One region of the Bartonella sp. LJL80 genome, then DNA from elsewhere that is predicted to be linked to it. Evidence: predicted binding sites of a transcription regulator. Region 1 holds the regulator's gene; each other region holds the start of a gene.
What was found. Region 1 encodes PhoB, which activates phosphate uptake and scavenging genes when phosphate is short. Its sites were predicted from a motif close to TGTCATNNANCTGTCAT; they were not measured.
Positions count from the first base shown of each region.

Region 2: the regulator PhoB is predicted to act here: its motif matches at 1,990-2,006, upstream of ppk2 (polyphosphate kinase 2).
Region 3: the regulator PhoB is predicted to act here: its motif matches at 2,640-2,656, upstream of ACYSNS_RS05580 (esterase-like activity of phytase family protein).

Region 1 is NZ_JBTXLM010000008.1:7,263-11,480, forward strand. Features, by position in the region: gene pstB (phosphate ABC transporter ATP-binding protein PstB) at 1-437, shown strand, start outside; gene phoU (phosphate signaling complex protein PhoU) at 561-1,283, shown strand; gene phoB (phosphate regulon transcriptional regulator PhoB) at 1,297-1,980, shown strand; gene ACYSNS_RS11910 (cell wall hydrolase) at 2,129-3,028, shown strand; gene ACYSNS_RS11915 (membrane-bound PQQ-dependent dehydrogenase, glucose/quinate/shikimate family) at 3,775-4,218, opposite strand, start outside.
Region 2 is NZ_JBTXLM010000001.1:749,629-753,846, forward strand. Features, by position in the region: gene ACYSNS_RS03360 (transporter substrate-binding domain-containing protein) at 1-804, opposite strand, end outside; gene ppk2 (polyphosphate kinase 2) at 999-1,910, opposite strand; gene phoR (phosphate regulon sensor histidine kinase PhoR) at 2,118-3,326, shown strand; gene ACYSNS_RS03375 (hypothetical protein) at 3,361-3,912, shown strand; gene ACYSNS_RS03380 (GNAT family N-acetyltransferase) at 4,180-4,218, shown strand, end outside.
Region 3 is NZ_JBTXLM010000002.1:288,557-292,774, forward strand. Features, by position in the region: gene ACYSNS_RS05575 (pyridoxal phosphate-dependent aminotransferase) at 1-42, opposite strand, end outside; gene ACYSNS_RS05580 (esterase-like activity of phytase family protein) at 404-2,590, opposite strand; gene ACYSNS_RS05585 (porin) at 3,230-4,218, opposite strand, start outside.

The sequences.
Region 1 (4,218 bases):
GCCCGCGTATCCATGGGCTTGCGAAATCCCGTAAGGAGCTGGACGCAATCGTTGAACAAAGTCTGGCGAAGGCCGGCCTGTTTGAAGAAGTCAAAGATCGTTTGCATGAAGCCGGAACCGGTTTATCCGGTGGGCAACAGCAACGTTTGTGTATTGCGCGTGCAATCGCTGTCAGTCCGGAAGTCATTTTGATGGATGAGCCATGTTCTGCGCTTGATCCAATAGCAACAGCCCGTATTGAAGAACTTATAGACGATTTGCGTCAGAATTATACCATTGTCATCGTCACGCACTCGATGCAACAGGCGGCACGTGTTTCACAATATACAGCGATGTTCCATCTTGGTGATTTGGTCGAGGTTGGCGAAACAGAAATGATGTTCACCTCGCCTAAAGAGCAGCGCACGCAAGACTATATTACGGGCCGTTTCGGCTAGAGTGTGTCCAACTAATAGTAAACAGCGGATGCGCTCGAAGTTTTTGTTTTATCGCAATTCTATACCGAAAACTGTGTCACACTTGATCTAGAATTGCCCTAATTGGAATTCAGGAGAATGACAATGCCTACAAACCATACCGTTCGTTCATTCGATGAAGAACTGAAATATCTGGAAGCCAAGATTGCTGAAATGGGCGGCCATGCCGAACGTATGATCGAACGGGCTGTCGCAGCCATCGTCCATGACGATTTACGTCTTGCGGGCGAAGTTATCGCCGATGATATGTTCCTCGATGAAAGTGAACGTGATATCGACGAAAAAGCCGTGACCATTATTGCCAAGCGGCAGCCGATGGCGGTTGATCTTCGCGAAATTATTGGCGCAATCCGTATCTCTGCCGATCTTGAACGGGTTGGTGACATGGGTAAAAACATTGCCAAACGTGCGCCGGCAATTGCAGAAACCCGTCAACCGGCGACCTTCTATCGTGGTCTTGAAGCCTTTGCCTCTCTCGCTCTCAACCAGCTCAAGGAAGTGCTCGATGCATATGCAAGCCGTTCGTTGGAACGTATTGATGCCGTGCGTGAACGTGATGACGAGATTGATGCGATGTATACCTCGCTCTTCCGTGAGCTTCTGACCTATATGATGGAAGATCCGCGCAACATCACTGCATGCACGCATTTGTTGTTCTGTGCCAAGAACATCGAGCGTATTGGCGATCATGCCACCAATATCGCCGAAACGTTGCATTACATCATAACCGGCACCTATATGTCGACGGAACGTCCGCGTGATGACCTGACTTATAAGGTGGGCGTCGATGCCCTCAGCAGCGAATAGAGGGATTTCCCCGATGACGCATAAGCCAACGATTACCGTTGTCGAAGACGAGGAAGCGTTGATTACGCTTTTGCGTTACAATCTCGAAGCGGAAGGATATTTCGTTCGTACCATCAGTGATGGTGAAGAAGCCGAATACGAGCTTGAAGATAACATTCCAGACCTGTTGGTGCTGGACTGGATGTTGCCCGGGCTTTCGGGGATCGAACTGTGCCGACGCTTGCGCAATCGGCCTGCAACCAAACAATTGCCAATCATCATGTTGACAGCGCGCGGTGAAGAGGATGAACGGATACGCGGCCTGAATGTAGGTGCGGACGATTTTATCGTGAAGCCTTTTTCAATGCCGGAACTCATTGCGCGCATTAAGGCACTTCTGCGCCGTGCCAATCCTGATGTGCTTGCTGATAGTTTGCAGGCAGGTGGTCTGATACTCGACCGGCACAAGCATAAAGTGTTCCGGGGCGATGACGAACTGCGTTTAGGCCCCACCGAATTCAAATTACTGGAGTTTTTCATGCGCGCCCCAGGCCGCGTTTTTTCCCGTGCCCAACTTCTCGATAATGTCTGGGGTAGTGACAATTTTGTCGATGATCGTACGGTGGATGTGCATATTCGGCGTTTACGTTTGGCCATCAATGAAGGTGAAATTGATCTCATTCGTACTGTGAGAGGTGCAGGATACGCATTCGGTTAATGTTTTTTTAAAGGTTTTCTCTGCATAGTCTTTTGCGAAAAAGGCTTACTTTTCAAGAATTTGTCAAGAATGTGGCGGTTCTTATCGGTTGCCTTTATTTTGCCTTCATTTGTCTGTGTGTTAGCGCATGCGGGAATGGTAACAAAGCATGAGATCGAAGTTGCGTAAAATGTTGAAAGTCCGCTGGGCAGGTATTGCCGCTGTTGTATTGGCACCTCTGGTTGTGACCGGCTGTGCTTCAAACCACGCCGGGTTTGATTCTTTTGGTCATAAAAAGAAAAGCAAAACAGTCGCCTACCCATTGACGGAACGAACCTGCCTTATGCGCGCGATGTATTTTGAATCCAACCGCTCTAGCCGTGATGGTATGGTTGCTGTCGGCACAGTTGTGATGAACCGCGTCAACTCGACAGCCTATCCTAAAACAATTTGCGGTGTGGTCGGACAGCCTAACCAGTTTGCTCCTGGTGTGCTGACGCGTCCCATGACTGAATCTGCTTCGGTAGCGCGTGTTGAAGAAGCTGCTGATGCGGTTTTGCGGGGCGAACGGGCAAAAAAGAGTAAGAATGCGATGTTCTTCCACACGGCTGGAATGACCTTCCCGTATAAAAACATGCATTATGTGCAGGTTGCCGGTGGCAATGCATTTTATGAAAAACGCGGCCGTGACGGCCAATTGCAAGTCCCGGTCAACGATGCGCCTTATGATGTCGCATTTGCGTTCTCGCAAGAGCGTAGCGGAAATGTGCCGCAGTTTACAACGCCGGGCCGCACCCAAACCTCTGCTCCGAAAGTTGTAGCGGAGCCGGCACAAGTCATGGTGGCGCAAGCAGAGCCAGCACCCGCTTTGGTTAATCAGGTTGAACCGGCACCTGCGCCGGTCATGGTCGCTCAGGCAGATTATCGCTTTGTGCCGACACCGACGCCAGCGCCGGTTGATCGCATGCAAACCAGTTCAGTTGCTCTTGGCTATGCGATGCCATCGAAACAAAAAGTCGATGAAATCGGAGCGATCCTACAAAAGCAGGAAAAAACGCGACGGTTTTAATAAACCGCCGCTTGTTGCGCGATATCTCTCGTTTCACATCCGTCGGATTGCGTGCGCCTGATTGTTCACTGGGCCTTAGAGCGCTTTTCGACCTGATGCTATCCGGCCGGCGCGTCTCAAGTTTTTGATTTGTCGCGGTATCTTATCCAATTGATGTTTCACATCAATCGGGTACCGCTCTAATATCAGACAGCCAACGGCTGCAATTTTCAACTTGCAATCATCGGATAGTCTTCGTTTTGACGATGATTTTCAACGGCAAGCAATTTCCGGTTGAGCTTGAAGCAGCGTCTATTCATTCATGAGAGTTAGAAAACGCTATTCAATATTGGTCTTGTTGAGCCTTCTTGCTCGACGATAGGGGCCGAGTAAAAATTGTGCGACCAAGCATGATCGCATTGTAGTTAAACAATATAAATTCAGACATAGGATCCAAGTCAATGCAGGCGCCGTCTGCGACCGTGGGGACTTACTTTTTATTCAATCCAGTTCGTTCAGATAAATGGATCCGGCTCTAGAGCATTTTCCGAAAAGTGTGAAGCGCATCCGCAGGAGAATTGATTCACCGGATCAATTCTTTATCCTGCTCCTATCGGATAAAAAATGCTCAAAAACAGAACCTTGAGCACATGTTTGGTTCATCAAACACCAAACTTGCTATGAAGGCTCGGCTGTCGGTCTGCCAAAGAAAAACCCACCGCGGTTAAGCGCGGTGGGTTTTATCTGTTTAACGATTGAAATGTTGATTAATCTTTCAAAGCATAGGCAATGACGTAATCACCACGCTTTGGATTTTGACGCGCACCGCCGGCGGTAATGACGATATATTGCTTGCCGGTTTCCGGTGAAACATAGGTCATCGGGCCACCTTGGCTGCCAACTGGCAGACGTGATTTCCAGACTTCCTTACCGGTGCGGCTGTCAAAAGCACGCAAATAGAAGTCTTGTGTTCCAGCGAAGAAAACAAGGCCGGATTGCGTAGCCATCGAGGCACCGAGGGTTGGCATACCGATCGGAACAGGAACGCCAAGCGCCATGTTCATCGGGCCTGTGTCTTGCACAGTGCCGACAGGAACCTGCCAAACTATTTTGCGCGTTTTCAAATCCACAGCCGACATGGTGCCGAAAGGCGGCTTTTGACACGGTACGCCGAGTGGTGAAAGGAAACGCATACGCATCGCACCAAACGG
Region 2 (4,218 bases), on a different contig from region 1:
TTGCTTAAGGGCATAATCAAGCGCATAGACAAGTTGCGGATTGTTCTTTGCCACGGCAATGCGCATGCCGCTTTGCAGAAATTGCGGGGCGAGATAAGCCTTGCCGACGAAATGACAGCAATGTTCCGATTGTTTGTCGTTCAACCAGAGTGAAAAGCCCATACCATCGCCAAAGGCGAGGTCGATTGATTTGGCTTTCAACGCAGCCCGCAACGCGTCCTCATTATCGAATGGTTGCCATTTGAGCTTTGGAAAATAGGCGGCAAACAGCTTTTCATGGGCGCTGCCGCGTACAATGCCGATTTTCATTTTCCGTAATTTTTCAGTGATCGGTTCCTGAAGATCGATATTGTTTGCTGCAACAAAGCGCGCTGGAAAGCGCAAATAGCTTTGGGTGAATGAAAGGTTTTTTGCGGTATCGGGTGTTTCCCTCAAACCGGCAATGATGGCTTCACCGCCCTGCGCTTGTAGGTGCGGAACAAGCTCATCCCACGGCAGAGCCTCCACCTGACAGATCTGTTCAAGCTTCAATTCGCTGCAAATTGCCCGTAAAAGGTCGATATTATAGCCCGAAAGCCGGCCTGTCTGATCGATAAAGTTAAAAGGCGGAAAGTCCACAGTGGTGAGAAAACGCAGCCGCGTAAGTGTCGTCACATCGGGACGGTCCAATCGTTCCTGACTGTCGAAAAAATGCGGCAGACCAGGATTATTCGCCGATTGGGCAGAAGCGCCGGATAGTACGCCAAGGCCGATTAACGCCGCGATAAATAGTCGATAGAGAATGGCAAAAGAATGCATCTTCATGATCAACATATGTTGCTTTCCTCGAAACGCGTGCAACATATATCAGCTCCTTAATCTATCGCCTTTGTCAAACCTGATACGGCGTGTCTTTTTCCATATAGACCACATCGCAAAACTGTCGCTGTAGCGGATTGCATGGCAGCCACGCAATCGCCTCGTCACGGGTTCAGTCATTGCGCAATTTCACCATCACTTCAACTGGTTTGACTGAGAAATTCCGGCCCTATTCCGATAATCTTTTCGTCTTCCGGTCCAATCGCTTTGATATCGCGGTCGGCATAGGGAATGGAGAGCAAAATTCTTCGGATGACCGCCAGCCTTGCACGCCTTTTGTCATTTGACTTAACGATTGTCCACGGAGCCATTGCCGAGTGGGTGCGTTCAATCATACGTTCTGACGCTTTGGTGTAGGCGTCCCACATAGCCATGCCCGCCTCGTCCATCTTCGAATATTTCCAATGTTTCAACGGGCTGTGGCGGCGGTCATGAAAGCGTTTGAGCTGCATTTCCTGCCCGATATCAAGCCAGATTTTGAAAAACCGGATGCCGTCGGACACAAGCAGCCGCTCGAATGTCGGTGCTTCAGCAAGAAAATTTTCTACCTGGGCAGGGCTGGCAAAACCCATCACCGATTCAACCCCGGCGCGATTATACCAAGAGCGGTCAAAGGTGACAATTTCACCATGGGTAGGAAAATGACGGGCATAGCGTTGGAAATACCATTGCCCGTCTTCGGTTTCATCGGGTTTGGGCAGTGCAACATTGCGTGCCGAGCGCGGATTCATATATTGGCGCAGCGTAAAGATGGTGCCGCCTTTACCCGCGGCATCTCGGCCTTCAAACAGCGCGATGACCCGCTCGCCGGTTTGTTGCAGCCATGTCTGCAGTTTCACCAGCTCTATCTGCAAGGCTATCAATGTTTCTTCATACTCTTTACGTGGCATGCGTTTGTCATAAGGGTAGCCGCCAGATGCGAGAGCATTCTTTTCTATCCAATCGGGGATTTTGGGTTGATTGATGTCGAAAACGCGCTTCTTGCCGCCGATTGTCAGCTTTATGCCCGCACCGTCTTTATCCACCGTCGTTTTCTTCGGTTTTGTCGCCACGATCGTCCCCTTTATCGGCCAGATGCTATCGCTATAGATTGTTTCATCAATTTCGCAATACAATCCATCTATTTTGCCGTGTCATATAGTTGTAAAAAAACTGTAATAATTATCATACTGGCTTTATGCTGCATGCAACCAATCAAGCGCGATTATAGGGCCTCGTGTAAAAAAGAAAATCGGCATTTCTGCTGCAAGGACATAAAAATGGAAAACAAGCGCTTATTATGGTGTGTGGCAGGCGGATTGATTGTGCTTTGTGCTATCGCGCTCCTTCCTGCAATGGTTGCGGCACCGCTTTCATTGCTGGTATTCGGTATGGCATTTTGGTGGCAGAGACCGGTCGATCCTGAGGGAGCAACCGGACAGCTCAACCAGCCCGTCGCCCCCTCCAGTGAGCATAACAGCATGCTTGACGTACACGCACTTGCCGATGCGCTTCCCGACGGCTTGTTTTTTCTCGATGGCAATAGCGACATTGTGTTTTTGAACAAAATGGCCGGTGAAATTTTCTCCGGCGTCAATGCTGGACAAAATTTTATCACGCGGTTTCGCGCGCCCGAACTTGTCAATGCGGCGCGCAGATGCCTGCAAATGCGCCAGACGGTCAAGGTGGATTATCTTGACAAGAAAAACAACGAACGTTTCTTCATCGTTCTGTTTGTGCCATTGGACGGCAACCATACTTTATGCATCTTTCGTGATCGGACTGAAACCCGCATGTTGGAGCGTATGCGGTCGGATTTTATTGCCAATGCCAGCCATGAGTTGCGCACGCCTTTAACGTCATTGCGTGGCTTTATCGAAACAATCCGTGGTCCGGCCAAGGATGATGCGGCGGCGCGCGACAAGTTTCTGTCTATCATGCAAGAGCAGGCTGAACGGATGTCGCGTCTGATTGACGATCTTCTTTCTCTTTCCAGATTAGAGATGAAAAGCGGTCTTGATGGTGCAGAGCCGGTCGATATCCGTGGTGTACTAACGCATGTCGTCGAGACACTCTCGCCGCTTTCACAACAATTGGGTGTTCAACTGACATTGGATCTGCCAAAGCTGCCGGTACAGGTTTTCGGGCGCCGTGATGATCTTATCCAGCTTTTCCAAAACCTGATTGAAAACGCCTGTAAATACGGTCAAACCGGTGGCAAAGTTGAAATTGGGGCCAATGTCGATGCCGCACAAGTGGCTGTCATGGTGCGTGATTTCGGCCCCGGTATTGCTGAGGAGCATATTCCGCGCCTGACGGAAAGGTTTTATCGGGTCAATGCGGAGGCAAGCCGCTCGCATAAAGGCACCGGTCTTGGGCTGGCCATTGTCAAACACATCCTTACACATCATAGCGGCAGGCTGACGATTCAATCCAAACCGGGAAAAGGCGCTCGTTTTACCGTTGCGCTTCCAATTATAAACGCGTAAGAGCGCGAGAATTGAAAGTCGGGAGGGTTTATCAATGCGTCATGTCGCCATTCATGTATCACTAGCTATTACGGTTTCTCTGTCTCTGGTAGGTTGTAGTTCAAAGCAACAGCTTTCGCCAGAAATGCAAATCAAGCAAGCGCAATTATCCAAACTGCAATTTACCTATATGCTATCGGAATGCACCGTGGCAGACCAAATCAATCAAAATCGTCGGACAACAAAACCCGCAGAAGTCACTATACCGCAAGATGATTGCAACTATTTCCGCTCCAAAGGGAAGGCCGAAGGTTACATGCCAATGTCGTCCAAGATTCCTTCATTGAGCATTAATGGCATACCGCTGCCATTCCACGAGATGAAACTTTTGCAAGAAGGCATGCAGACCCGGGCAAATAGTCAAAGAGCATCGAATGCGCAGGTGCCTGCAGCGATTAGCGCAAAAGGCGATGGCGCAACAACCGTTTATAGAAATTTGGTCTATCGCGGTTTTCGTGAGGATGAAGTGAACAAAATTATAAACAGTTCGGGGTTCCAACAGGCGGTCGCCAATTATAACGCTGTGCAAGCCTATCGTTTCGATTAGGTCTTCCGGATTTTCTGCATATAGCATCTGTCGGGAGCAGCAATGTCCCGACAGTATTCTCCTGGTCGATCTTGGCATGGCGCGTCTTTTAGACGCGTGACCCTTACGAATCGCAAAAGCATTGGCGTGTTTGATAGCTTAAGGGATTTTGATTGATCTGTTCAAACAGCAAAACAGGCCGGGCAGTTTTTTTTGATGCACCAAAATGGTGACATCCAGCATATAAACGATAGACGCAATATGGGCTGAACATGAAAGGGTGAATTAATGGCTTTGGATAGCGTAACGTGCCGACTATACCGCGAA
Region 3 (4,218 bases), on a different contig from region 1:
AATAATGGGCGCAACCTGCGGAGAACCGCTTTGACTTGACATTCATCTATTCCACTACGTTCACACGCAATCTTATTAGCATAAAAACGCCAAGCGTCGATGATCAATAAGTTGTTATGCAACATGTATTCTGGGGAAACTGCTTACGGTAGATTCAGCAAATGAGAAATATCATTTTTGATGGCAATCAAAGCAATGCCCGCTGTCATCATTTGCTGATAACGACGGGCATTCTGTTATAAGTACCGAAAAATGCTGACCGGTTTCCCGACAATCGAATTTAGGGAAACAAGGGATTACTGCGTTCAGTCTAAACTCAATCGAGCAATACGCGCCTAACGATTGGCGTTGGCTAGCTTGTGAAAGTCCGGGTAAAAATCAGCAATTTTCACGCAACTGTAAATTATTGGCGCTGCAACGGCACCTCGAAGAAGAGTGTTTCGCCCGAAGAATCTTTCACCCCATCATTGTCTGTAACGGCGTACGCTTTACCATTTGAAGCAAAAGTAAATCCTTCAAGCTTGTCCAGCACATAGCCATGATTCAGGGTCTGTAAATCGGGTAGGAAATCGTAGACCAGTTCCTTTGTCACGACTTCGGCTTTTTTTCCCATCGGTGCTGTTTTAAGAGTGTCCGAATTTACACGATATAACCGCTTGATTTCAGCTTTGTCGCCGACCAGATTGTCGCGCTCCAATACGTAGAGATATCCGTTATGGCTCGCCAATTCTGAAACGCCAACCCAACCTTCTTTCGTCTTTTCCAACGGATAGGACGCAAAACGCCATTCTTTTGTTGCCGGTTTATAAGCGAGAAGCTTTGTTGTATTGTCCCGATCATCTTTCCAAGGTCTTTGGACAGCGAGCCAAATGGTCAGATTATCCCCATGCCCTAGCAGCGCGATACCTTCCAAGCCATATTTCGTTTGGTGCTTTGTCAATTCGTCTGGCAACGAGATTTTCTCGTCGATAGCGCCATCTTTATTAACATGTAACAATGCATTATCGACCTGTTTTTCTGGATTGCCCTCTGAAACAAGCCAGAAACCGGCGTCCCCATCAGATGCTATACCTTCAAGATCGAGTTTTATCGCTGGTTCGCCTTTTTCCGATACAATCACGGATTTGACGATCCTTGCCGGCTTTTGAGATGCATCAATGGTGTAAATAGTCGGCGCATTCGCATAGATTGAATCGCTAACCGCATAAAGAATGTTGGGGTCTGAGGGGGAAGCTGTCAAACCGGATAGAGCGCCCCAGCCAATTGGTACCTCATTTTGAATTGCCGAAGTCAGTGTCGGATAGACAGCATTCCCATTTTGCAACTCATAGATCATTACATGCGAGCGGGCGCCGCCTTCGTCAGCCAAGTCACTTTCATTGGCCGTTACCAGCAAATGACGCGACGGGATGGCAACGGCTGATTCCGGTGCGATGCCTGAGGGTAGGATTTGTTTGAGTTTAGGCGTATCGCCGTTAAGCGTATAGACGCCCACAGCGGAGCCACGTTCCGACAGTACAAAAAGATATGGTGTCGTACCAAACTTGGCGACTTCCAGCCCCTCGGGTTCAACGCCTTTTTTATCAGCTCGCCCTTCAGGAAAATGCCCAACCTGTGCCAAAGCATGTTCAAAAGAAGCACCACTCTCATAGAGCAGCGTCCCATTTTTGTCGAAAATGGAAAAACCGCGAGATCCACCGTGATAATCGCCCTCATTGGCAATGACTAGGCGGTTGTCGTCCAGCCACTTCACAGCATCTGGCTCGCGCAATATACCCTCAGCATTTTGCGAAAATGATAGTTTGCCGTCCTTTTTCATGTCAACATTTTTAAGATCGGCTTTTCCGGCCGAAAAGTGAGACAAAAGCCTGCCATCATTGCCATCAACAATCACGATGTGATTATTTTCCTGTAGAGTTACGGCCACTTGATTGGCCGTGTTAAAGCTGACAAATTCGGGTTCTGGATCATCCGCAGCTATTGCGGCTAAGCCTGTCAGATCGACTTTGATCAGTGAAGCACAATCAACAGTATCGTCCGCTATTCTTCCGAGAATCAGGAAGCCAGCGGGAAGTTGGGGAAGCTCACCATCATTCATGTCTTCGTTGCGTTCGTTTTCAATTGCAATAGCGATGCGTGTTTTGTCGGGAGAGAGCGCGATAGAATCTGGTTGTCCTCCCAATTCGCAATATTTCTGAACGCTCTTATCATGTGCATTGATGATTGCGAGCCGTCCCGATGGCTCCGTGTAAGATTTGGAAGTGTTGACGGCAGCAAATACTTTATCTCGTACAAACACTACAGACGTCGGTTCACCATCCAAAAGAGTGGTACCCAACGGCTTTGGATTGTTTGGATTTGTAATGTCGATGAAACCAACGCGCTTACCAGGACTATCTGAATAAACAAGCTTAGTTCCGTCATCGCTTGCAGAAATTATCTCGGCTGATGTTTTCTGCTCTGGCTTTTCATTGACGGATAGATTCTTATGCACAGCAAAGCTGGAAATTCGATTAAATGAAGTTTCGGCATTCGCAAAGCTGCCAGTAAGAAGCAGCGCGATTGCCGAAACGGAGATACGATAAAGCATGACACACCTTTTATTTGCCACCTGGATTGTGTCTGCATTACCTAATTACATGACATGTTGATGACAGGTAGAATGCTTTATGGTTTTCATGCATTAGCTTCGTACTGAATAACATCTGCAAATACGCGGATCGTTTAAATCTCTACGCATGTGTTGCGATTGGATCTCAGCAGCTGACTTGATCAACCGCGGAGCGAAAACTCGTTGCTCGTTTTGCCTTAAGTCAATGTAATTATCATGTCCGTAGAAGAAAAAACTTTAGAAATGCATGATGATTTTAAGTCCAAACGACGGCGGTTTCTATGGAAGGGAAAGGCGACACGGCGCGTCTATAATGTCTTTATAACGGTCTGATCGAAACTGTTTTGAAAAACCTCTGTTAATGGCAACAGCCGGAGCTCTGCAAAAAAAACAGCTATAGCATCTAAATCTCGCAGATTGGTGAACACAACATCCAAAACAATAAGTTTTGCTAGTGCGCCATCTTATAGATTTTGCAGTTTTAAAGCGCACTGTTGAGCTTAAGATTATAGCAAATATCAAACGTTATATGCGGAGCAAATAACAATACGAAAAAACCTAGAAATAAAAAAAACCGGTAGCAAAACTACCGGTTTTTCTTTGTTTAATCCTAAAGGATTAGAACGAGCGCTGAATACGAACCATACCCTGGAAAGCATCCTGACCCTTCATAGAGTCCTTGATTTGGAATGTACGATCGTAGCTACGCATGCTGAAATCGTTATCCCAAGATACGTAGGTCAACTCTGGAGTGATAACCAAACCAGGAACCAATTCGTACTTCACGTTAACGGAAGCAGCGAATGTATCTGTGTCATCGTAAGATACCTGTGCGTTGAAGCTTGTCTTCGGGTTGAATTTGAAGGTTGTACCACCCCAAACAGCCCAATCGCCACCCCAGTCACCATAGATCGAGTTGATCTGACGGTAAACGCCAAGTGTTGTAAGGTTACGGTTCGCATTGTAGCGATATCCGTTAACGCCGTAGGTGTCGTCATCAGCATAACGGTCGTCAGCTGACTTGTAGCCACCCATTACCCAAACGTTCCACTGATCAGTCACGTTCAAGTCCAAACGAACTTTACCAGCCCATTCTTCATAATAAGCGTCGTATGCTGCTACTGCAGAGATGCCGCCCCAACCCTGAACGAACTTCAAACCACCAACGAAGTTTGGTGTGTAGTCGTCGATACGCTGATCAAGAACATGGCCTTTGTAGAAGATGTCGCTGTCGTTGCCAGCTACACGGTAGTAGCTTTCACCATAGCTGTCGCCATCATCGTTACCCTGCTCAACACCCAAGATAGCGGAGAAACCGTTACCATTGTTGAATGTGTAGCTGATAACGTTCGTACGTGTGTAAGCCATTGGGTTTACGATATCGTCGTTGATGACGTTACCATAGTAACCTGTCCAATGGTTGAAGATTGACTCGTCCAAACCAACGCGCAAACCACCGAGTTCGATGTAAGCGAAGCGAAGCTGACCAGAAGCGGAATCGCCATTGCTACCCCATTCTGCGCCCTTATCCCACTGCGAACGCAGCTCGATGAAAGTGCGAAGAGTGCCAAGTTCGGTTTCCGAAGCTGTATGGAAACGAAGTGTTG